3 regions of the Pseudoalteromonas sp. S3776 genome follow, and region 1 is predicted to be linked to each of the others. Evidence: predicted binding sites of a transcription regulator. Region 1 holds the regulator's gene; each other region holds the start of a gene.
What was found. The regulator ArgR, encoded in region 1, controls arginine synthesis, uptake and breakdown. The targets are predictions, from matches to a motif close to ANTGAATANNTATTCANT.
Positions count from the first base shown of each region.

Region 2: a site for ArgR is predicted at 1,829-1,846, ahead of CWC16_RS15935 (OadG family protein). Genes of this name have one in related genera too.
Region 3: a site for ArgR is predicted at 4,844-4,861, ahead of CWC16_RS01715 (arginase family protein). Genes of this name have one in related genera too.

Region 1 is NZ_PNCU01000041.1:14,031-22,175, reverse strand. Features, by position in the region: gene CWC16_RS15615 (ABC transporter permease) at 1-472, shown strand, start outside; gene CWC16_RS15610 (ABC transporter ATP-binding protein) at 473-1,519, shown strand; gene CWC16_RS15605 (Dyp-type peroxidase) at 1,563-2,462, shown strand; gene argR (transcriptional regulator ArgR) at 2,459-2,926, opposite strand; gene mdh (malate dehydrogenase) at 3,152-4,084, shown strand; gene ispB (octaprenyl diphosphate synthase) at 4,173-5,144, opposite strand; gene rplU (50S ribosomal protein L21) at 5,566-5,877, shown strand; gene rpmA (50S ribosomal protein L27) at 5,894-6,151, shown strand; gene cgtA (Obg family GTPase CgtA) at 6,288-7,439, shown strand; gene folA (type 3 dihydrofolate reductase) at 7,515-8,006, shown strand; gene CWC16_RS15560 (DUF3718 domain-containing protein) at 8,085-8,145, shown strand, end outside.
Region 2 is NZ_PNCU01000042.1:55,781-63,925, reverse strand. Features, by position in the region: gene csrA (carbon storage regulator CsrA) at 77-268, shown strand; gene CWC16_RS15950 (YcxB family protein) at 319-786, opposite strand; gene CWC16_RS15945 (hypothetical protein) at 944-1,135, opposite strand; gene CWC16_RS15940 (DUF1328 domain-containing protein) at 1,187-1,360, opposite strand; gene CWC16_RS15935 (OadG family protein) at 1,890-2,135, shown strand; gene oadA (sodium-extruding oxaloacetate decarboxylase subunit alpha) at 2,145-3,923, shown strand; gene CWC16_RS15925 (sodium ion-translocating decarboxylase subunit beta) at 3,935-5,065, shown strand; gene CWC16_RS15920 (aldo/keto reductase) at 5,204-6,175, shown strand; gene CWC16_RS19900 (hypothetical protein) at 6,189-6,365, shown strand; gene CWC16_RS15915 (peptidoglycan DD-metalloendopeptidase family protein) at 6,440-7,753, opposite strand; gene tyrS (tyrosine--tRNA ligase) at 8,133-8,145, shown strand, end outside.
Region 3 is NZ_PNCU01000002.1:113,631-121,775, reverse strand. Features, by position in the region: gene ppc (phosphoenolpyruvate carboxylase) at 1-2,376, shown strand, start outside; gene cdd (cytidine deaminase) at 2,701-3,642, shown strand; gene udp (uridine phosphorylase) at 3,707-4,462, opposite strand; gene CWC16_RS01715 (arginase family protein) at 4,897-6,006, shown strand; gene CWC16_RS01710 (substrate-binding periplasmic protein) at 6,116-6,820, shown strand; gene paeA (polyamine export protein PaeA) at 6,941-8,145, shown strand, end outside.

The DNA.
Region 1 (8,145 bases):
ACCGCTTAGCGTATTAGAGAACTCAATAAACACAGCCCTTGAGAGCTACAACCTCGATATAGGTTTATTACTGACCGGTAGCATTGTCACTATTATATTGGCTTACATAGTGCGTTTTTATGCCATAGCGCATGGTGCGATAGAATCGAGTTTTGTACGTATTAGCCCATCACTAGATATGGCTAGCCAATCTATGGGTAAAAGCCAAGGGCAAACACTGCGTCTAGTTCATCTTCCTTTATTACGACGAGGGCTTTTAACGGCAGCATTACTTGTATTTATTGAGTGTATGAAAGAGCTGCCAGCCGCTTTACTATTAAGGCCTTTTGATTTTGAAAGCTTAGCTACACACGTATTTCAATACGTGAGCGATGAACAGCTTGAGCTTGCTTCTATTTCCGCTTTATTTATTGTTTTGGTTGGGTTGATCCCCTTGTATTTTATTAACCGTTCTATGGAGCAACACAGTTAAATGAGCCGTTTAAATTTACAAGGTGTAGGTTATCACTACAATGGCACACCGGTGTTAAACAATTTGGATTTAACGGTGGGTCAAGATGAAATAGTGTGTTTACTTGGTGCCAGTGGCTGCGGTAAAACAACCACCTTAAAAGCCATTGCTGGCCTTATTGAAGTAAAGCAGGGGAGTGTATCTATAGAGGGCAAATGCGTAAGCGATAAGGATACATTTGTCTCTCCAGAGCATCGTAATATTGGGATGATGTTTCAAGATTATGCTCTGTTTCCGCACCTCAGTGTGGCCGATAATATCGCATTTGGACTAAGTAAAATAAGTAAAGCTCAAAAACAGCACCGGGTAGAGGAAATGCTGGAGCTGGTGCATTTAACTGGCTGTGCAAAACGCTACCCTCATCAACTCTCAGGTGGCCAGCAGCAACGTGTCGCTATTGCGCGAGCGCTGGCTTATAAACCTAGCTTATTGCTCCTTGATGAGCCTTTTTCGAACATAGATACACAAGTGCGTTTTGAGTTAATTGCTGATATTCGGCGCATTATTAAAGCGCAGCAGGTTTCTGCGGTGTTTGTTAGCCACTCAAAAGAAGAGGCCTTTGCGTTTTCGGATACGTTGGCCATAATGCATCAAGGAAAAATAGCCCAACAAGGTACGCCAGAGCAGCTTTTTGCCAAGCCAAAGACAAAGGAGGTTGCAGAGTTTCTGGGTCAGGGCATATACTTAGGCGCAGAAGTGTTAACGGCAACTGAATACGAAACCGCTTATGGTGTTGTGGAATCGCAGCAAGAACATAAGCACAGTGCAATAAAAGGGCTGGTGTATATACGTCCGCACCATATTGAGCTTGCGCAAAATACGCAGGCTGATAACCCTCAAAGTGTGAGCATTTTAAGCCGTCGGTTTATAGGTTCGGCTTATGTTTACACTGTTTTAATTGCAGATCAAGAGATTGAAGTTGCCGCACAATATGGCCAGTCATTTGAAATAAATGAGCAGGTTATAATAAAAATAAAACCTCACACGGTGAATTTTTTCGAATCATAACAAACGTGTTATTCGCTGTGTTTTATAAAGCTAAGGAATAACAATGGCGCAAGCGCAATCTGGGATTTGTGCTGAAGCAAACTTACACGGTTTGCATTTATTTTTTAATGTATTTGATGGTCAAGACGAGTCATTGCGCGCAAAGCTTAAGCGCGTAAGCGCAATTGAAGAAGAGTTTAGTGATCAGTTCTCCGAGGCCATGCTCTCTTGCATGGTGGCCATAGGCGCGCAATATTGGCCGCATATACTACCTGAATATATCCCAAGCGAGCTGCAAAGCTTTCCTAATATAAATCACAGCGATTTTGTTATGCGCGTACAGCCCTGTGATTTATTTATCCAAATTCGCTCAGACCGAGAAGATGTTAATCACCTTTTTGCATTGCAAATATTAAAGTTGTTTTCGCCCGATGTAGAGCTGGTTGAACAAATTCGCAACTTTAGGTTTTTAGATGGGCGAGACTTTAACGGCTTTATTTACGCAGGCGACACCCCGCATGGGCGGCAAAAACGAATCACTGCGCTGGTTAATAAGCCCGACAGCTTTGAACACCAAGGTAGTTATATTCATGTCCAGCGTTATAAGCATGACTTGAGTGTATGGCAGCATTTATCACTCAGTGAGCAAGAGCATATTATGGGGCGCACGCGTTTAGATAACACTTTAATTGAGCCTAAGGTAGATACTAGCCACGCCACTAGAAGTGAGCTAAAAAATGAGAGCGGCCAAGCAATATTGCTTAACCAAAGCATGCCGTATGGCGATGTTTATGAGCAAGGTATGCTAAGTATTACATGCTCTGCATCGGGAAGTGCGTTTGAAAAGGTACTTAACAGCCGCATAGGAAAAGGAGAGTGTTACGACCATTGGCTTGATTTTACTCAAGCCGATATGGGCTCAGCGTTTTTTGCGCCGTCAGTTAGTTTTTTAAAGCAGCTTTAAACCGTATCAAATAAAATGCGTACGCGCTCAAGCGTAATGTCAATTTCAGAAATTTTTGCAGGCGCAATAAAAATAGTGTCATCCCCAGCAATTGTGCCTAAAACACCATCAGCTTTACCTAAAGAATCTAACAAACGAGCAATTAACTGCGCTGCGCCTGGGCTGGTGGTAATAATAATCATCATCTCGTTATGCATAATATCAATAACAAGCTGGCGCAGTGGGCTTTTAGCTGTTGGTACGCCCATTTCTGCGGGAAGGCAATACACCATTTCTTGTTTAGCATTACGGGTACGCACAGCGCCAAATTTGCTAAGCATACGCGACACTTTACTCTGGCTTATATTGTCAAAGCCTTGCTCTTTTAATGCTTCGACTATTTCGCCTTGCGAGCCAAAATTCTCTTCTTTTAAAAGTGCTTTAAACGCTTTTACCAGTGCTTCTTGTTTGTCTTGTGGTTGCATAGTCTTTATTCATTTTTGTTATTTATAATGCAAATTCTACACAAAAATGAATAATTATGCAGCAGTTGTTTAGTTAACTTGCCAGTTTGCTGCGATAAACCAACAAAGTTTACAACTATGGTCGAAAATATACCTGAAATAAGCAGGATAAATTTGTTTTTAGTCGCTAATTTCATTATCTTAAGAGCCACAAATATTTCCTACCTCAAATTACGGAGAATTCCAATGAAAGTTGCTGTATTAGGTGCTGCAGGCGGTATCGGTCAAGCGTTGTCTTTATTATTAAAAACAGGCTTACCAGCTGGTTCTGAATTATCACTTTACGATGTTGCACCAGTTGTACCAGGTGTTGCGGTTGACCTATCACACATCCCTACAGATGTTAAAGTAGCAGGTTTTGGCGCAGACGATTTAAATAAAGCGCTTGAAGGGTGTGATATCGTACTTATCCCAGCGGGTATGCCACGTAAACCAGGTATGGATCGTGCGGATTTATTTAACGTAAACGCAGGTATCATCAAAACATTAGCAGAAGGCATTGTTGCTAGCTGCCCTAAAGCATTAGTGGGTGTTATCACTAACCCAGTAAATGGCACTGTGCCAATCGTTGCTGAAGTATTCAAAAAAGCAGGTACTTACGATGCAAGCCGTGTATTTGGTATTACTACGCTTGACGTAATTCGTTCAGAAGCATTTGTTGCTGAGCTTAAAGGCGTAGACGTAGCATCAGTAAAAGTACCCGTAATTGGTGGCCACTCTGGCACAACTATTCTTCCTCTACTTTCTCAAGTTGAAGGCGTAAGCTTTACCGAAGAAGAAGTTGCTACACTAACTCCACGTATCCAAAATGCAGGTACTGAAGTAGTAAATGCTAAAGCGGGCGGTGGTTCAGCTACACTTTCTATGGGTGCTGCTGCAGCACGTTTTTGTATGTCTTTAGTTAAAGGCCTACAAGGTGAAGACGTAGTAGATTACGCATACGTTGCTGTTGAAAATGGTGATGCAGAGTACTTTGCTCACCCAGTACGTTTAGGTAAAAACGGCGTAGAAGAAATTCTTTCTTACGGCGAGCTAAGCGCATTTGAAGAAAAAGCTAAAAACGATATGCTTGAAACGCTGAAAAAAGACATCAAAGAAGGTGTCGATTTCATGGCGTAATAGCCAAATTTCATACAAAAAAGCCTGCATATGCAGGCTTTTTTATTGCTCGAAAATTATTACCCTTTACTAATTAAGGGCTAGGACCTTAGTGATCTCGCTCTACAGCAATGCGCGCTAGGCTTATTAATGCTTGCTTATACTGTGATTCAGCTAAAAAGTCTAAACAGGCTATCGCTTTATCCGCTTCTTGCTGCGCCTTTTGCATTGTAAATTCAAGCGCCTTGGTTTCTTTTAAAGCCGTTAAAATAGCCTCAAGGTTATCCATACCATTGCAATGTTCAATAGCATCTCGAATAAGGGCTCTTTGCTCATCACTACCATGCTGCATAGCATAGATTAATGGTAAGGTAGGTTTGCCTTCTGCTAAATCATCACCAATATTTTTACCTAACTGGTCAGCGTCTGCGTTGTAATCAAGCACATCATCAACTAATTGAAAAGCAGTACCTAAGTGCATACCGTATAAGTTAAGCGCATCTAGCACACTATTATCTTGCTCGGTAATAATAGCCGCAAGCCCTGTAGCGGCCTCAAACAATTTAGCCGTTTTAGAATAAATAACCTGCATGTAACTTGCTTCGGTAGTGTTAGGGTCGTTGCAATTCATAAGCTGCAATACTTCGCCCTCGGCAATAACATTGGTTGCATCAGCAAGTACTTGCATAATCTGCATTTTACCAAGTCCCACCATCAGCTGAAATGAGCGGGTGTAAATAAAATCCCCAACTAACACGCTGGCAGCGTTACCAAATTCGGCATTAGCAGTAGGTGTACCACGGCGTAGGTTAGATTCATCAACAACATCATCGTGTAATAGCGTTGCAGTATGAATAAATTCAACAATTGTTGCTAAGGTAATGTGATCTTTACCTTGGTAGCCCAAAGCTCTTGCAGCCAATAGAGCAAGCATAGGGCGTACGCGTTTGCCACCGCTGTTAACGATGTACAGCCCAAGTTGATTGACTAACGCCACATCTGAGCGCATTTGCGCGTGTATAAGTTGATTGACGTCATTCATATCGCTTTCGATTAACGCCTGGATAGCTTTTATATCCATTGATCTCCGAGCCAATTTTTATGTGTGAACGGCGCCGATTGTACAACAAAAAATGCACTAGCTCGATATTTTGTGACGATTCATTAAAAAAACCGAGTTAAAAACCTGAATTAGTGCTTAATTAGCGTATTTAACTGTGTATTTAATAGACTTTTTGTGGGTGTTTATTATTCAGTTAGTAGGTTCTAGAGCAGGCATCGCTGCACGGAAATTTATTTTATTTTTACGCTAAAAAGCGCTTGGCAACAGGGCAATTTAATATAAAATGGGGGAAATATTGAATTGCTCTCAATGCAGCTACTTTTTATTCATTTTAATTACAAAATAGGCTTGCTAGTTTTTATGCATTAGCGTAAACTTCGCGCCCTATCGAAGAATATTTTAGTTGCGTCGATTTGAGGGCGCACAGACGGAGTTAATTATGTACGCGGTTTTCCAAAGTGGTGGTAAACAGCATCGTGTGACTGAAGGTCAAACGATTCGTCTTGAAAAATTAGACGTTGAAACTGGTGCAGCAGTTGAATTTGATTCAGTACTTTTAGTTGCTGATGGTGAGAAAATCGAGATCGGTGTACCGTTCGTAAACGGTGGTAAAGTAACAGCTGAGGTTGTTTCACATGGTCGCGGTGAGAAGATTAAGGTTGTTAAATTTAGACGCCGTAAGCATTCTCGTAAGCAAATGGGCCATCGTCAATGGTTCACTGAAGTTAAAATCACTGGCATTAGCGCTTAATTAGAGGTACTTAGAAATGGCACATAAAAAAGCAGCTGGTAGTACTCGTAACGGTCGCGATTCAGAAAGCAAACGCCTAGGTGTTAAGCGTTTTGGTGGCGAATCAGTTCTAGCGGGTAGCATCATTGTTCGTCAACGTGGTACTCGTTTCCACGCTGGCGCAAACGTAGGTATCGGTAAAGACCACACTATCTTCGCAAAAGCAGATGGTAAAGTTCAATTTGAACAAAAAGGTCCTTTAAACCGTAAATACGTAACTATCGTAGCTGAGTAATCAGTAAGGTAGTAAAAAACCCCGCCTTTGCGGGGTTTTTTGTTTTCAGATGTATCAAATATATACCCAAGCCTGCATTTGTGTTGGCTTGGGTATATAATAGTTAAATTAAAGCCAATCCCTAAAGTGAGTAATCATGAAGTTTGTAGATGAAGTAGAAATTCGCGCAGAAGCTGGTGACGGCGGCAGCGGTGTCGTGTCTTTCCGTCGAGAAAAATATGTACCCGACGGTGGTCCAGACGGCGGTGACGGTGGAGACGGTGGTAGTGTTTATCTACAAGCTGATGAAAACTTAAATACCCTAATTGACTACCAATTTGAGCGTTTTCACCGTGCTGAGCGTGGTACTAATGGTCAAAGCCGTAACTGTACAGGTAAAAAGGGCGAAGACTTAGTAGTGAAAGTACCTGTTGGTACACGTATTACCGATGTAGATACCCAAGAGGCGTTAGGCGATTTAACGCAGCATGGTCAAAAAATTGTGGTTGCAAAAGGTGGTTTCCATGGCTTGGGGAATGCACGTTTTAAATCAAGCACCAACCGTGCTCCGCGTCAAAAAACGTTGGGTACACCAGGCGAGGTTCGTAATCTTAAGTTAGAGCTTATGCTCCTTGCTGATGTAGGCCTTTTAGGGTTACCAAATGCAGGTAAATCAACGTTTATTCGTAGTGTATCGGCAGCAAAGCCTAAAGTCGCTGATTACCCGTTTACCACGCTGATTCCTAATTTAGGGGTTGTGCGTCCAGAGGCTAACAAATCGTTTGTAATAGCTGATATTCCGGGCTTAATTGAAGGTGCCTCAGATGGTGCAGGCCTTGGTATTCGCTTTTTGAAGCATTTAGAGCGTTGTCGTGTTTTGTTACACGTGATTGACGTTATGCCTGTTGATGGTTCAAACCCTGTTGATAATGCATTTGCGATTATTAACGAGCTACACCAATACAGCCCTAAGCTTGCAGAAAAGCCACGCTGGTTAGTGTTTAATAAAATAGACTTGTTACCAGAAGATGAAGCGCAAGCCTTGTGTGAGCAAATTGCGCAAGAGCTAGGTGAAGAAGAAAACGTTTACCGTATTTCTGCAGTTAATAAGCTTAATACTCAGCCGTTAATTCACGATATTATGGCGTTACTTGATAGTATGCCTAAAGAGAAATTCGAAGAAATCGAAGACGAGGAAGTTGAGTTTAAGTGGGATACTTACCATCAAAAAGCGACTAAGAATGACGACGATGATTGGGACGACTGGGACGAAGACGACTACGATGTAGAAGTGGTCTACGAGCGTTAATAAAAACATATTTTTAAAAAAGGAGCTCAAGCTCCTTTTTTTATATTTTTAAGAATAAAGTACTAGGTATTTAATGTGATAATTTCAATGATTGCCGCTATGGCAAATAACCGTGTAATTGGTCTTGATAATAAAATGCCGTGGCATTTACCCGCCGATCTACAGCATTTCAAAAAGGTAACAACAGGCAAGCCTGTCGTTATGGGACGTAAAACATTCGAATCAATTGGGCGCCCTTTACCAGGGCGTCGCAACATAATTATTACCCGTAATAGCCAGTATAGCGCCCAAGGTATTGAGACGGTTACTACCCCAGAGGCAGCGCTGGAGCTGGTTAAAGCCGAAGAGGAGGTAATGATAATTGGCGGTGGTAATATTTATCAGCAGTTTTTATCAAGTGCCGAACGTTTATATTTAACCTTTATAGATTTGGAGGTTGAAGGGGATACGCAGTTTCCAGATTACCAAGCGGTAGCAACGTGGGAAAGCGTCGACGAACAGTCAAATAAACCCGATGAAAAGAATCAATATAGTTATAAATTCGTAACTTTATATAAAAAAGATTAACATTATTGCGAAACTTACAGTAGGTTGGTACAATATTAGACAATCAACATAGGTAAAAAGTACCATAAAGGGTGTTTCATGTTTAAATTGTCAAAGCTAATTGTTATTACAGCCGTTGCTGCTGGTTCGTTAATGTATA
Region 2 (8,145 bases), on a different contig from region 1:
ACTTACTTTTCAATCAATTTTTCATTAAAATGGTCAAGCGGAATCTTATAATTTATTGGAACATGGGAGCAAGAGAATGCTAATACTAACTCGTAGAGTAGGTGAAACCCTAATGATTGGTGACGAAGTAACTGTTACTGTATTAGGTGTTAAAGGAAATCAAGTTCGAATTGGTGTTAACGCACCTAAAGACGTTTCAGTGCATCGTGAAGAGATTTACATGCGTATACAAGCTGAAAAGTCTAACCCTAATCCGGGCAATGCTTAATCAACACGTATATTTAGCTGAGTAATGCACTTAGCTATACCAAAAGCCACTCACTGAGTGGCTTTTTTGTTTATAAAATCGCGCATTTCATCGGTTAATACACTGCTAGAAATATATTGCATACCTTTATTATGGTGCACTAAGTAGCCGTGGTTGGTTTTAATAATATGGGTTATTTCTGCCCACTTAAATGTATGGCTTTTATAATGATTCTCGGTGCTAATAGCGTCATCGGTAAACGAAAGAGTAACCGTTGAGCCCGAAGCACGACTAAACATTTGGCGCGTAACCCACCAAGGCCTACGGTAATAAAAGGCAATGCATTCTAAAACACCCAGCATTATTAAAAATGACCCTAGGTAATGATCGTCTATAACGTAAATACTAATTAAACCTAAGCACACCAGCAATGCCAGCAAAAAGTATTTTGGCTTGGCAGCTTTACTATAAGAGTGGGACTCGTCAAAGCATTCGTAGTAGTAGGGTTTATCGAGTGTGTAAGTGGTGGTCAGTGCCATAATTGCTAATAAATAATAGTTTTCGCTATTTTACCAAGCTAGTGTAAAAATCACACCCGTTAATATTTGCTATGTACTTAAATAGGTAGAAGCAGCTTTTTGTTTACGCATAAAAAAACGGCTTATTAAAAGCCGTTTTTTTACGTTACCAAGCAGATTAACAGTTAGTTTCTTCTGCGTTAACGCCTTCTTTTACATTTTCACATGCATCTTCTACAGAGTTTTGCACGTCAGTTACTGCTTCATCAATACGCTCACCTGCTTCTTCTGCGTGGTTGTCTTCACAGCCCATCATAAAGAAACCTGCAAATACCGCGATTAGTGCTGCTTTTAAAGTTGTAGAGTTCATAATGTAATTCCTTGTATGTGTTAATTAATTAGTGTTTTTAAGTGTTAGTGGCTACCTGGGCGATTTACCGCGCAGTGCACCTGATACTAAAGAAATCACTAAAAGTACTAAAAAGATAAAAAATATAATTTTTGCTATACCAGCTGCGGCACCTGCGATACCACCAAAACCTAACACTGCAGCGATTAAAGCAATAACTAAAAATGTAATTGTCCAGCGTAACATTGTTTTCTCCTTGGTTATCAAATTCGTTCGAAAGTAATAATGCGAGTTGCGTGCCAGAGTTTAATTTTGTTAATTTTCAATGTGTTATGGTTTTATGAGCGAAGATTGTAAATTTAGGATTGGTAAGTTTTACGTTTAACGATGTAACTTATTCACACTATTGTAAATAGAGTAGAAAAATTAATATTTTTTATATGCTGCCGCTTACTTTCTTGGTAAGACCAATTTACATTTTTAACCACAGTGGGTTTTTCGCTGTTATTTAACTTACTATTTTTTATGACTTTTAAGTTGTTTTGGATTTAACCATATAATCTTTGCCTATAACGGTTATTTATATCATCTATATCTAAGCTAATTTTACCCTTTATTAGCTATGTTAACTATTGTGACTGTATGTTAGTTTAATTTTAATTGGTTTTACCAATTGACAGGTGGTGGACAAAGTTAAAAGTTTTGTTATCATTTGGTGAATAATTATTTAAATAAAGCGATTTTTTATATCGCTATATAGTGCAGGGGGAGAAAAATGGATATAGGAGCTGTTCTCACAACCGCAGGTAGCTTGATGCTTACCGGCATGGTGGGTGTGTTTATATTTCTTTCAATATTGATTGGTGCTGTAACACTTATGTCTAACTTGGTTGCTCGTTTTGATGTGGCTGAAGTTGCAATACCGGTTAAATCACCATCTTTAAAATCTCAAGGTGTGCCAAGCGAGCACATCGCTGCTATTAGTGCTGCCATTGCTCAGTACAAATCAAATAATAAATAAGAGGCACACATGGCTAAATTAAAATTAACAGAGCTTGTTTTACGCGATGCTCATCAGTCTTTACTTGCAACTCGTATGCGCTTAGATGACATGCTACCTATTGCTAGCAAACTTGATGATGCCGGTTATTGGTCTATTGAGTCGTGGGGCGGCGCTACATTTGACTCGTGTATTCGTTATTTAGGTGAAGATCCGTGGGAGCGTATTCGTGCCCTTAAAAAAGCAATGCCCAATACTAAACAGCAAATGCTATTACGCGGACAAAATTTATTGGGTTACCGCCACTACGCCGATGACGTGGTAGAAAAGTTTGTAGAGCGAGCTCACAAAAATGGTGTAGATGTATTTCGTATTTTTGACGCCATGAACGATGTACGTAACTTAGAAACTGCAATCAAAGCGGCTGTAAAAGTAGGTGCTCACGCGCAAGGTACAATTTCTTATACTGTAAGCCCAGTGCATACGCTTGATATGTGGTTAACCCTTGCAAAACAGCTAGAAGATTTAGGTTGTCACTCTATTTGTATTAAAGATATGGCGGGCTTATTAAAACCTTACGATGCTGAGCAACTTATTAAAGGGCTTAAAGAAACGGTCTCAATCCCTATTGCTATGCAGTGCCATGCAACGACAGGACTAAGTACAGCGACGTATCAAAAAGCCATCGATGCAGGCATTGATATGCTTGATACCGCTATTTCTTCAATGAGTATGACTTATGGTCATTCAGCGACAGAAACCATAGTGGCAATTGTTGAGGGAACCGCACGCGATACTGAATTAGATTTAAACCAGCTAGAAGAAATAGCCGCTTACTTTAGAGATGTACGTAAAAAGTACGCTGCCTTTGAGGGGAGCCTTAAAGGTGTTGATGGCCGTATTTTACTCGCGCAGGTACCTGGTGGCATGTTAACCAACATGGAAAACCAACTTAAAGAACAAGGCGCAGCAGATAAGCTAAATGAAGTATTGCTTGAGATCCCACGCGTGCGTGAAGATTTAGGTTTTATCCCGTTAGTTACTCCAACATCGCAAATTGTAGGCACACAAGCAGTACTTAATGTGCTTACGGGTGAGCGTTATAAAACAATTACCAAAGAAACCGCCGGTGTTTTAAAAGGCGAATATGGTTTAACACCCGCACCTATGAACAAAGAGTTGCAAGAGCGAGTGCTTGATGGTCAGGATGTAATTACGTGCCGCCCTGCTGATAATATAGCCCCTGAACTTGCATCGCTTGAAGCCGAGCTACAAAAAGAAGCGCAAGAGCAAGGTTTAACACTTGCTGATGAGCAAATAGATGATGTGCTTACCTATGCATTATTCCCACAGGTTGGCCTTAAGTTTATTAAAAACCGTAACAACCCAGATGCCTTTGAAGCCGCGCCAAGCGCCGATGACACTAACGCTAAGCCTGCTGCAAAACCTGCAAGTAACAAAGGTGTTAGCGCTGAGCAATACAGCGTTAAAGTTGACGGTAAAGTGTATGATGTCGTGGTTGCGCAAGGTGGCGAGCTTAAAGAGGTAACGCTTAAAGACTCAGAGCATTTACCACAATCTGCATCGGTTGCATCAGGTGAAACACTGAATGCCCCATTAGCAGGTAATATTTTTAAAGTAAAAGTAAAAGCAGGCCAAGCCGTAAACGAAGGCGATGTGGTTGTTATTATGGAAGCAATGAAAATGGAAACCGAAGTTCGTGCAATGCACTCAGGTACTGTGGCTGAGGTCTTAGTGTCTGAAGGTGATGCTGTGACAACGGGCGATGCAATTATAGCGATGGCGTAGGAGTAGCTTTAATGGAAGGTATTTTAAACCTTTGGCATGCTACCGGCATTGCTAACTTTACGTTTCCTGGCTTGATAATGATTGCAGTAGGCTGTTTATTATTGTTTTTAGCAATAGCTAAAAACTTTGAGCCACTGCTTTTATTGCCAATTGGCTTTGGCGCGATATTAACTAATATTCCTGTTGCAGGGCTATCAGAGCCTGGTGGGCTTTTGTACTCAGTTTACTATGTGGGTATTGATTCCGGTATTTTTCCGCTATTAATATTTATGGGGGTTGGTGCACTAACTGACTTTAGTGCGCTAATAGCAAATCCTCGCATGTTATTACTGGGAGCTGCAGCTCAGTTTGGTATTTTTGCGACCTTATTTGGCGCAATTTTACTTAACTTTATTCCAGGTTTTGAGTTTACGCTTCAAGATGCATCGGCTATTGCGATTATTGGTGGTGCTGATGGTCCGACGGCGATATTTTTAGCATCAAAGCTTGCTCCTGATTTACTAGGTGCAATAGCCGTAGCTGCCTATTCATATATGGCACTTGTGCCAATTATTCAGCCACCAATTATGCGTGCACTGACAACGCCAGAAGAGCGCCAAATTAAAATGCCAGAGCTGCGTAAAGTGTCTAAAAAGGAAAAAATTATTTTTCCACTTATGGTACTTACTGCAACAGCAATGTTTTTACCAGCAGCAATACCGCTAGTAGGTATGTTTTGTTTGGGTAATCTAATGCGTGAGTCGGGTGTTGTAGATAGACTGAGTAACAGTGCCCAAAACGAAATTATTAATATAACGACTATATTTTTAGGGTTGGCGGTTGGCTCTAAGCTTGCTGCAGATGACTTTTTAACAGTAGAAACCATTGGTATTTTAGTACTGGGTGCGCTTGCTTTTGCTATTGGTACAGCATCGGGTGTGTTTATGGCAAAAGGCCTTAACAAACTCTCTAAAACACCTATTAACCCTTTAATTGGTGCTGCGGGTGTATCGGCAGTACCGATGGCGGCGCGTGTAGTGAACAAAGTTGGGCTTGAGAATAACCCACATAACTTTTTACTTATGCATGCTATGGGGCCAAACGTAGCTGGGGTGCTAGGAAGTGCCGTAGCCGCGGGTATATTACTGGCCCTTGTTGGCTAGTATTTAAGATTTAATCCAACCGATTAGCGCAGTTTACTGCGCTTTTTTTATGTCTATAAAACAGTGCATATTAAAGTTTGTTTGCAACCGTGTTTTTGTTTACAGTGAGGGCTATGCACACTAATAAGGATAGTCACCATGCTTAACACCCCTTTGGCAAAATATTTACCTCATGTTAGTAGACTCGTTTTTGGCTGTATGGGCCTAGGCGGCGGTTGGAATAAAGACGCCATAACCAAAGAGCATTTAAAACAAACTCACGAGTGTATTGATGCAGCCATAGCTGGCGGTATTAATTTTTTTGATCACGCCGATATTTATACTTTTGGCAAAGCCGAGCAGGTATTTGGCCAAGCACTTGGTGAACGACCAGAGCTGCGCGAGCATATGTATATTCAATCTAAATGCGGTATACGCTTTGAAGATGATAAAGGCCCTAAGCGCTATGACTTTTCGGCAAAGTGGATTGAAGAATCAGTTGAAGGCTCACTTAAGCGTTTAAACACCGATTACCTCGATGTGCTTATGCTTCATCGCCCTGATCCGCTAATGGAAGTAGAAGAAATTGCTCAAGTGTTTAGCTGCCTACAAGAAAGCGGCAAAGTACGTAATTTTGCCGTATCGAACATGCAGCAGCATCAAATGAACTTTTTACAACATGCCCTAGATATGCCTATTGTGGCTAACCAAATAGAAGCAAGTTTACAAAAACACCAATTTGTTGATGAAGGCGTGTATGCCGGTAATGCAGATGGAAAAGATCTTAACTTTACACCGGGCAGTGTAGAGTATTGTCGCCATTTTGATATTCAAATACAAAGCTGGGGAAGTTTATGCCAAGGGCTATACACCGGTGGGGATTTATCGAATGCATCGCAAGCCGATATAAATACCAGCATACTCGTAAATAAGCTTGCTGCACTTTACGATACTACGCCTGAGGCGATTGTTTTAGCTTGGTTATTACGCCACCCTGCAATGATACAACCTATTATTGGCACAACGAACGTTGAGCGTATTGCTGCTTCATGCGATGCGCTAAACGTGCAGTTAAGTCGCGAACATTGGTATGCATTGTATGTAAGCGCCAAAGGCCATGAGTTACCATAAATAAGGTTTAGAAATGAATATATTTGTTATTTTAATTTGCTTGTTTGTCGCTCTTGCAGTGCTGATACCTTTGCTTGAAAAGTACCAAGGTAAAATGGGGTTGGATGGCGCAACTAAATACAGCAAATATATTTGGCCACTAGTGATGGTTTCTTTAGTCGTACAGCTTATTTATGTACTGATGTATTAATGGTTTATAGCGTATACAAAAAGCCTTTACAGGGTAAACCTGCAAAGGCTTTTTTATTATCTATAACTTATACGTTACTTAAGTGCTAGCTGTAGTTCGCGATTGCGTTCAAGCTGTGCAATAAAGTTTTCTGCAATAGGCTTAAACTTAGCAAGTTCAGAGCGTGGTAACGGCTCAGACTTAGGTAACTTAACGGTTTTAGGGTTACGGTGTACACCATTGACTAAAAATTCGTAGTGTAGGTGTGCGCCGGTTACACGGCCGGTAGCACCCACAGTACCAATTTTTTCACCTTGTTTAACCTTTTGCCCTGTTTTAACAAGCTTTTTGTTAAGGTGTAAGTACTTAGTTACATACTGCGTGCCGTGGCTTATAAATACGTAGTTACCATTGTACTTACTGTAGCCTGCTTTAATTACTTTACCGTTACCTGAGGCTACAACCGGTGTACCTGTACGTGCTGCGTAATCAATACCACGGTGTGCTCTTACTTGCCCAGTTACTGGGTGTAAGCGACGTGGGTTAAAGCTCGAGCTAATATACTTAAAGTTTACCGGCGCACGTAAAAATGCTTTTTTCATGCTGCGGCCTTCAGGCGTATAAAAGTTTCCATCGGTATGGCGAATAGCCGCATAACGTTGGCCTTGGTTTATAAATTCTGCAGCAATGATTTTACCAGTGCCAATAAACTCGCCATCAACATAATGCGACTCGTAAATTAGCCCAAACTGATCGCCCTTACGAATATCGTTGGCAAAATCCACATCCCAACCAAATATATCAGCAAAGTTCATTATTTGGCGCTCGCTTAAGCCTGCCGCAATTGCTGAGGTCCAAAAGCTGCTAGAAATTTCGCCACCGGCTGTTTTGCTCAGTGTTTCTATTTCTTTGCTATCTATTGATGTGTCGTAATTACCTTCGTCATTTAAGGTAACAAACAAAGTATCTGTTTTTGAAATAACATAACGAAGCTGCGCTAAATCGCCGTTTTCTGCTGTTGCAAAACTCAGTATTTCACCTGGGTGGATTTTAGTTAGTTTGCGTGTTTCAGCATTGGTGTTAATTAGCTTATGAAGGGTTTGCGCTGAAAAACCAGCACGCTTGAAGATAATTGCTAAATTATCGCCGTTTTTAACTTGGTGATCGACTAAGTCGTATTCTGGCAGCTTTTCGGCTGCTTCTGGCGAATTTAATTCAGTTAATTTTTCGTTGTCTTCAACTTTAACTTGTAACTCGTAACGCTTACCAATTTCTAGTGCATTTGCACTATTGTCTTTGGATGCAGTCGCTTTTTCTGAAGGAAGAAAGGCTAAGCCAACAATAGCAGAAACCAAACCTAGAATAAGCAATTTGTGTTTTTTGGGAAGCGTGTTAACCACGTGAACCATAACGTGCCTTTTCTGCTGTCGTGAAAATAAAATGGATATTAATGCAGGATATACGTAATAAGGTACGAATACTAGTAAATATAGCTAAAAGCCCCGCAATTGTTAGTAAATTAGCAATTTATGATTGTTTAAGTTTATCGATTTAAACTGATTCTAAAGTGCGTTAAAATTAGTACTTAAACACCATTTCTAATTGCCTAGCACAGTAAGACTAAGTTTATTAAGTTTAGTTGCATTATTCGCATAAAAAATTGTTTTAATTAGGTAGAAATTTGTTATGTTAGCAACATAAGTGCTTTTGGTTTAAATCTGTTTTAAACCCTTATGTAGCAAGTCATCTAGTTGCCCCTTCGTTGGCAGAATTTTGGAGTAATACACAGTGGATTTACAAA
Region 3 (8,145 bases), on a different contig from region 1:
GTTTCGCGTTTTAATGATGTTGGCTTTTGCCAACTAAACCCTCTCACTCAAACATTAAAAACGTTAACTGCAAAAGCAAAAGAAGGCCAATTAGACAGTAATCATCTGGCCGAAACACTCTCAAAACTCCACATAAACTTAGTATTAACGGCTCACCCAACCGAGGTGACACGCCGAACAATGATCAACAAACAGGTTGAACTCAGTGAATGTTTAGCATCACTTGAACGCAAAGATAATTTAGAGCAAGAACGCACTGCTATTTTAAACCGTATTGCACAGCTTATTAGCCAAGCGTGGCACACAGACGACATTCGTCGTTCGCGCCCGACGCCAATTGATGAGGCTAAATGGGGTTATGCAGTCATTGAAAATAGCTTGTGGCATGCTGTGCCGCGTTTTTTACGTGAGTTTTCAGATCAAGTAAAAGAGCATTTAAGTTTAGAATTACCCATCGATTACAGTCCTATTGAGTTTACCTCTTGGATGGGGGGAGACCGCGATGGGAACCCGTTTGTGACTGCGCAAGTGACTTCTGAAGTACTTGACCACGGTCGTTGGATGGCGCTTAATTTATATATTCAAGACTTAAAAACATTGTGCGCTGAGCTTTCTATGTCTGATGCAAGCGATGAACTTATTGAACTTGCGGGGCAAGAGTTTGAACCATACCGTGCAGTAATTAAAAAGCTTAAAACGCAAGTCGCTGAAACTGTGGCTCATTTAGGCGCTAAAATTAAAAACAAGCGCAGTGACTCACAAGACTTAATTACTGATATTAATCAAATTAAACACCCAATAGAAGTATGTTACCGCTCGTTATTAAAGTGCAACATGAAAGTAGTCGCCGATGGCTTATTACTTGATTTATTGCACCGTATTAATAGCTTTGGCCTGCGTTTAGCAAAATTAGATGTGCGCCAAGATTCAGACCGTCACAGCGATGTCTTTTCAGAGCTAACACGCCACTTAGGCTTAGGTGATTACAACCAATGGCAAGAGCAAGACAAACAAGCGTTTTTGCTTACCGAGCTTAACTCTCGTCGCCCGCTCATCCCTAAAAATTGGCAACCAAGCCCAGAGGTGCAAGAAGTACTCGACACCTTCGATGTTATTGCAAAGCAAGATGAAAAAACATTTGGCTTATACATCATTTCAATGGCGCGTACTGCCTCTGATATTTTAGCGGTACAACTACTGTTAAAAGAAAGCGGTTGTCAGTTTGATTTACCTGTTGCGCCATTGTTTGAAACACTTGACGATTTAAATGCAGGTAGCGATGTAATTACTACACTGCTTGATAACGTGTGGTATCGCGGGCACATTAAAAACACGCAAAATGTAATGATTGGTTATTCAGATTCAGCTAAAGATGCCGGCATGATGGCTGCAGGTTGGGCGCAGTACGAGGCAATGGATAAATTAGTACAGCTTGCCGATGAGCGTGGCATTGAACTTGTTTTATTCCACGGCCGTGGCGGTACAGTTGGGCGTGGCGGTGCACCTGCTGCTCAAGCGCTACATTCACAACCACCGGGTTCTTTAAAAGGCGGCTTACGTGTAACAGAGCAAGGCGAAATGATCCGCTTTAAGTTTGGTTTACCTGATGTTGCACTGCAAAGCTTAAATATTTACGCAGGTGCAGTACTGCAAAGCAACTTATTACCACCGCCGGAGCCCAAACCGCAGTGGCGTGAAGTAATGAAGTTAATAAGTGAGGAGTCGTGTGAGCACTACCGTAATGTAGTTCGTCATGATGAAAACTTTGTACCTTACTTTAGAATGGCAACGCCTGAGCTTGAGCTGTCTAAATTACCATTAGGCTCACGCCCTGCTAAGCGTAATCCAAACGGTGGCGTAGAAAGTTTACGTGCCATTCCGTGGATTTTTGCATGGAGTCAAAACCGTTTAATGCTACCTGCATGGCTAGGTGCATTAACAGGCTTAAAAGCAGCGCTTGATAAGTATGGCCTAGAAACACTTCATGAAATGAGCCTGCAATGGCCGTTCTTCAGAGCGCGCCTAGAAATGCTAGAAATGGTATTTAGTAAAGCTGATAGCTGGTTAAGTGAGCATTACGATAACGCGCTGGTGGAGGATATGTACAAACCACTGGGTGTGTCACTGCGTAAAGAGCTTGAAGAGGCGATAAGCCTTGTACAGTCACTCAGCCCGCAAAATAGCTTATTAGCGGACCAACCATGGATCAAAGAGTCTATTGGGCTTCGTAATCCGTACACTGATCCGCTTAATGTACTGCAAGTTGAGCTACTAAGACGTGCACGTTCAAGCGAAAAAGGCAGCGAAGGCGACATTGATAATGCATTAATGATCACCATGACAGGTATTGCGGCAGGTATGCGTAATACAGGTTAAACTTTAGCTTGTTAATTTTGTAAGGGAACACGCTGTGTTCCCTTTTTTATTTAATAACTTAAGGATTAACTTTTACAGCCTACATAGGGGGCGATAAGGTGTGTGAGCTGGGTGTGGATACATTACTTAGTTTTACTTACTCTTACTTAATGTAAGTCGTTAAAATAGCACAGGAGCTGTTATCGAGCCCACTAGGCATCAAAGTTCAAGGCGCGCTTAAATCAAATCTAGTATGAACAAATGTTAACCATAAAGGTCAATAGTCCTAGTAATTCTAACCTTAACCTTTTACACTACTTGGCCATTAAATAATTATAATATGTTATGGCTTCAGCAACTTTTACTGTGCAACAAGACACAGCCCTTACAAACTCTCATATCGCTTTAAGCGTAGCGCAAACTCAAGCTTTACGTGTTCAGCTAAAAACCCAACGCGGCATATTAAATTCTAATAATATAAAACAACTATGTGCGCAATTTAATGTATCCGATGATGCGTTATTACAAGGTTTGGTACCGCTTGCCTCTGAATTTTCGGTGGCTCCCGTTTCACACTTTCATGTGGGTGCAATTGTTAAAGCGCTTGATGAGCAAGGCGATGTAAATTTTTATTTTGGTGCTAATGTAGAGTTTGACCATCAAGCACTTAGCCTAGTGGTACATGCTGAGCAGTCGGCTATTAATAATGCCTGGTTAAACGGCGCTAAAAAAATAGTTAAAATAGCAATTAGTGATGCACCATGCGGCTATTGTAGGCAGTTTATGAACGAGCTGGCCGATGCTAAAGAGTTTGATATTTTACTGCCAGAGAAGCATTTTAAACTCGCTGATTTACTACCACATTCATTTGGGCCTACCGATTTAGGTAACGAATTTAGTTTGTTTAATCCAAAGCCTCATCAGCAAGCGTTTGCTAATACTGAGCTTGATGGCAAATTAGCAGCCATGGCGCTAAATGCGTATGTACCCTATAGCCAAAATTTTAGTGCTGTTAAAATTAGTACCTTTGCCGATGGTGATTTTTACGGCAGTTATGCAGAAAACGTAGCTTATAGCCCAAGCCTTTCGCCACTGCAAAGTGCGCTTAGCCAGCTGTTTTTGGCGGGACTTAGTTTTAATGGTAATACGGTTAAATCAATCACCCTGTTAGAAACACAAGGTCGTGAAAACCAAGGGGGAGTAGCGCGTGCAGTACTTGCAAGCTTTGACAACCTACCTGAAATAAAATTGATTAGCGCACCGCTGGGTAATCAGAGTTTAAGTTAAGCTAAAAACAATAAAGCACAGCAATTGCTGTGCTTTATACGATTAATTAAAGTGCTAATAAGGATTAGCCTAATAGTACTTTTGCGGCTTCTAATACCACTGCTACAGATTTTTTCTCAATTTCACCGTGGTCAACATTTGGAATTTCTTGACGAGTACGGTTTACCAACACACCGGCAACACACGCAGCTTTAAGGCCAAGGGCTGCACACATGGTAAATAATGTAGCCGACTCCATTTCGTAGTTCATTACGCCTAGGTTTTGCCATTCTTCACAGCTACCTTGTAATGACTTTGGTACATAGCCAGAGTGCGTATCGTAACGCTCTTGACCTGGGTAGAACGTATCGCTTGATGCTGTAATACCAATATGAAAATCAATGTTTAGGTTTTTACATGCTTGCACCATAGCTTGCGTAGCAAAAAAGTCTGATACCGCAGGGTAGCTAAGCGGCGCAAAGTGCTGGCTTGCACCATCTAAACGCACTGATGCTTGGCTTACTAAAATATCACCTTCGTTAATATGTGGCTGTATCGCACCTGTAGTACCAATACGTAAAAAAGTACGTACACCAAGTTGCGCTAGTTCTTCTACTGCAATAGATGTAGACGGGCCGCCAATACCGGTTGAACAAACCACTACAGAGTGACCATTCAACTGACCTAAATAAACATGAAACTCACGTGTTTGAGCAAGGCAGGTTGGGTTGTCTAGGAATTGAGAAATGCGTGCAGCACGATCCGGGTCACCAGGGACAATAGCAAGCTGCGCCCCTTTTAAATCGTCAATACATAATCCTAAGTGAAATACCTTTTCCATAACTAAGCCTTTTTATAAAAATTTGTTGTCAATTTAGCATCATTGCGGCAAATGTAAACTATGTACAGGACGTATGTCCGATGTTGAAAAATACACGTATATGCTGGCTTTATTCATCCACACTGAATATTAAATCATAGGCTTAAAGGGTGTTAAAACAAGAGGAGTTGACTTGTTAATTTAGAGCCTATATGTATTGTTTATGGTGATAATTTCAATTTATCAGTATGTGGTTTAAAACGTTTTTAATTGTTTTATAACAAGTGGTTATGCCTTAATTTTGGCTTTATTTAAACATCGATTTTTTAAGCGTGTATTAATTGCTAGTTCAATAAGTCAGCGCGTAGGGTGTTTTAGGTAATTAAGCCGATAATTTTAATATTTGCATAACTAATCAAAACCGCATGAATAAAAACACAAGTATAGGATTTATTATGAGCACACAATTTGACGCGTTTAAACGTAAAGTAGAGCACTGTTTATGTGCCCCAGGCGACGGTGTATTTACCGTGAATACCGCCAAAGAGCGTAAAGCGGCATTACGTAATAAATTATATGGGCAAAGCGAGAATGTTGATGTTTTGTGGCGAAACTCTTTAACACAGCTACCTGAGTCTCCTCATAAAGCGGTTATGTTAGGTATTAGCTCAGATTGTGGCGGTGGCATTCTACGTGGAGCAAACTGGGGGCCATTATTTTTGCGCTCTGCGCTGATAGATCAACAACCGCAGTGTCACTCATTCGATTTAGGCGATGTGAGGGTAATTCCTCACTTATTGCACGATAAATACTTAAACGATGCAACCATTTCTAATTGTCAAAAAGCCCTTTACGGTGATGAAAATGATGACTATTACGTAAGCCCGCTTTCAATTACTGAAGACGTGTGCGATAGCTTTTATGCAACGTTTAAAGACAAGGGTATTTTTGGCATTGGTGGCGATCATTCAATTAGCTACCCACTCACTAAAGCGTACTTAAAAGCAAAGCGTGAGCAAGGTAAGCGTACTGCTATAATTCATTTTGACGCACATACTGACTTATTAGTAGAGCGCTTAGGCATTGATTTATGCTTTGGCTCGTGGTGTACACATATATTAGAGTTTTTACCAGCGCCCCATCACCTGATCCAGTTTGGTATTCGTTCAAGCGGTAAACCTAAGTCGCATTGGGAAAGCACTTTTGGTGTAAAACAACATTGGGCGTCAGAGATTATAGAGCGTGGCGCAAAAGCGGTTGCGGCTGAAACCATTGCACAGCTCAAAGCCGATAACGTAGATGAAGTGTATGTAAGCTTTGACATAGATGCACTTGATGCGGAGTTTGCCTCAGCAACGGGCACGCCAGAAGATAACGGTTTAACCCCACAGCACGCACTTGATATTTTATCGGCTATTGCTGATGAGTTTCCTATTACCGGCGCTGATATGATGGAAATAGCCCCGTTTACCGACAGCTCGTTGGTAGGGCAAGCAAGCTCGGAAACTACATTACGTGAAGGCGCAAAAATCTCAGCGTTTTTGATCGGCGCAATGAATAAATAGTTATAAAAAATCTAGTCCTATCAGCGTATAGGGCTAGATTAAAAACTAGCGGTTCAGCTACTCTCAGCTATAATTTGTTAATATCTGTTTAGTTTTGAGGCGAAGCTGAATGAAGTTGTATGTACTTTTGTTGTGCTTTGTATGCATAAGGCTCAATGCAGCTGAAATTACAATAGTGACCGAGGTATTCCCCGATTTTCAGTATATTGATGAGAACAATCGGCTAGCAGGGCGTTCTGTAGACAAAGTAAGAAACGCACTTGCCAACACAGATATAAAATACACTATGCTAGCGCAAAGTTGGGCTGTGTCTTATAACGCAGTTTTAAGAGACACAAATACCTGTATATTTTCTATTGTAAGGCTGCCTAAACGCGAAGATAAATTTAGCTGGGTGGCTGAACTTGAAAGTTTTGACTCTGCTATTTATGCGCTCAAATCGCGCAATATTCGCTTAAAAACGCTTAACGATGCTAAACAATATAAAACAGCGGTGCTTAGGGACAATTTTAGCCACCATTATTTGTTAGAGCGTGGCTTCAGTGAGTCTAAAAACTTACTTATAATTGATAGCTTAGACAAAATAGATAAATTAATAAGCACACGGCAAGATATTCTCGACTTTGTTATTTTAAGTAAAAAACAATTTAACTACCGAGCACAATTTGAGCCAAAGCTAAAGTTATTAGAACCTATATTAACGCTCAATACACAAAATTCCCCTTTGTATTTTGCCTGTAATAAAAACATGCCACAAAGCCTACAAGATAGACTCTCCCTCGCTTTTGATGAAGCTAAATATAAAAACAAGTGATTTATAATCAATGACTTACTGGTTTTTTTGTAAAGTCGCAAATATAAATTGCCGCGTTCAAAAAAGCGTCTATAATCAGCTGCTTTTTATTGAAAAAAGCGCTAACTTTTGGAGCGTTAAATGGGTGATTTGATCGGGATTAGCTTATTGATCTTGATGAGTGCGTTATTTGCTATGTCGGAAATCGCCATTGCAGCGTCGCGTAAAATTAAGCTACGTGTGATGGCCGATGAAGGCAGTGATAACGCGCGTGCAGTATTAAAGTTGCAAGAAAATTCAGGGGCGTTTTTTGCAATGATTCAAATTTCCCTAAACGCCATTGCTATTTTAGGTGGGATTGTTGGTGAGCAAGCTTTATCGCCCTATGTAAAAAATGTATTGATGCTTTTTTATCAAGGCGCTCACCTTGATAAAATCAGTTTTATATTTTCGTTTTTTACTATTACTTCTTTGTTTATCTTATTTGCTGATTTAATGCCGAAGCGCTTAGCTATGATCATGCCCGAAGCAGTTGCAGTGCGTGTGGTAATCATTATGCGTTGGGTTACGTTTGCACTTTCACCATTAGTTATGTTTTTTAATGGTTTAACTAATTGTGTGCTGCGCCTATTTAAAGTACCTGCAGAGCGAGAAGATAGTGTGACTACAGAAGACATTGTGGCGATGATGGAGGCAGGTGCAGAATACGGTAGCTTACAACAGCAAGAGTACGAGCTAATCGGCAATGTGTTTGAACTAGAGGCGCGCTTTTTATCGAGTGTGATGACTCCGCGAGACCAAATAGTGTATTTTGATTTAGATGAAAGCAGCCACGATATAGCCACTAAAATTATTGAAAGCCCCCACAATCATTTTTTAGTGGTATCAGGGAATTTAGATAAATTACGCGGCTCTGTTGAGTTAAAAGATATATTACGCCAAGTGCTTAAGGGTGAGCTTGCAACCATTAAACAAGAGCTAGTAGAGACTGATATTTTTTACCTGCCCGAAACTTTGAGCCTATCTGAGGCGTTAAATGCATTCAAAAGTGCCGCTAAACCGTTTGCGGTAGTGGTAAATGAGTATGCGTTATTGGTTGGCATTGTGACTGTAAAAGATTTAATGAAAGGCTTTATGGGCGATTTAATTACCCACCAAGGCGATGAACTTATTGTAAAGCGTGATGATTGCTCATGGTTGGTAGATGGCTTAACCCCCATTACTGATTTAGCAAAAGTATTAGATATTGAAGAGTTTCCTGAGCAAATGCATTATGAAACGGTGGCCGGATTTTTAATATACACAATGAAGCGTATTCCTAAACGGGCTGAAGATTTAAGCTTTAA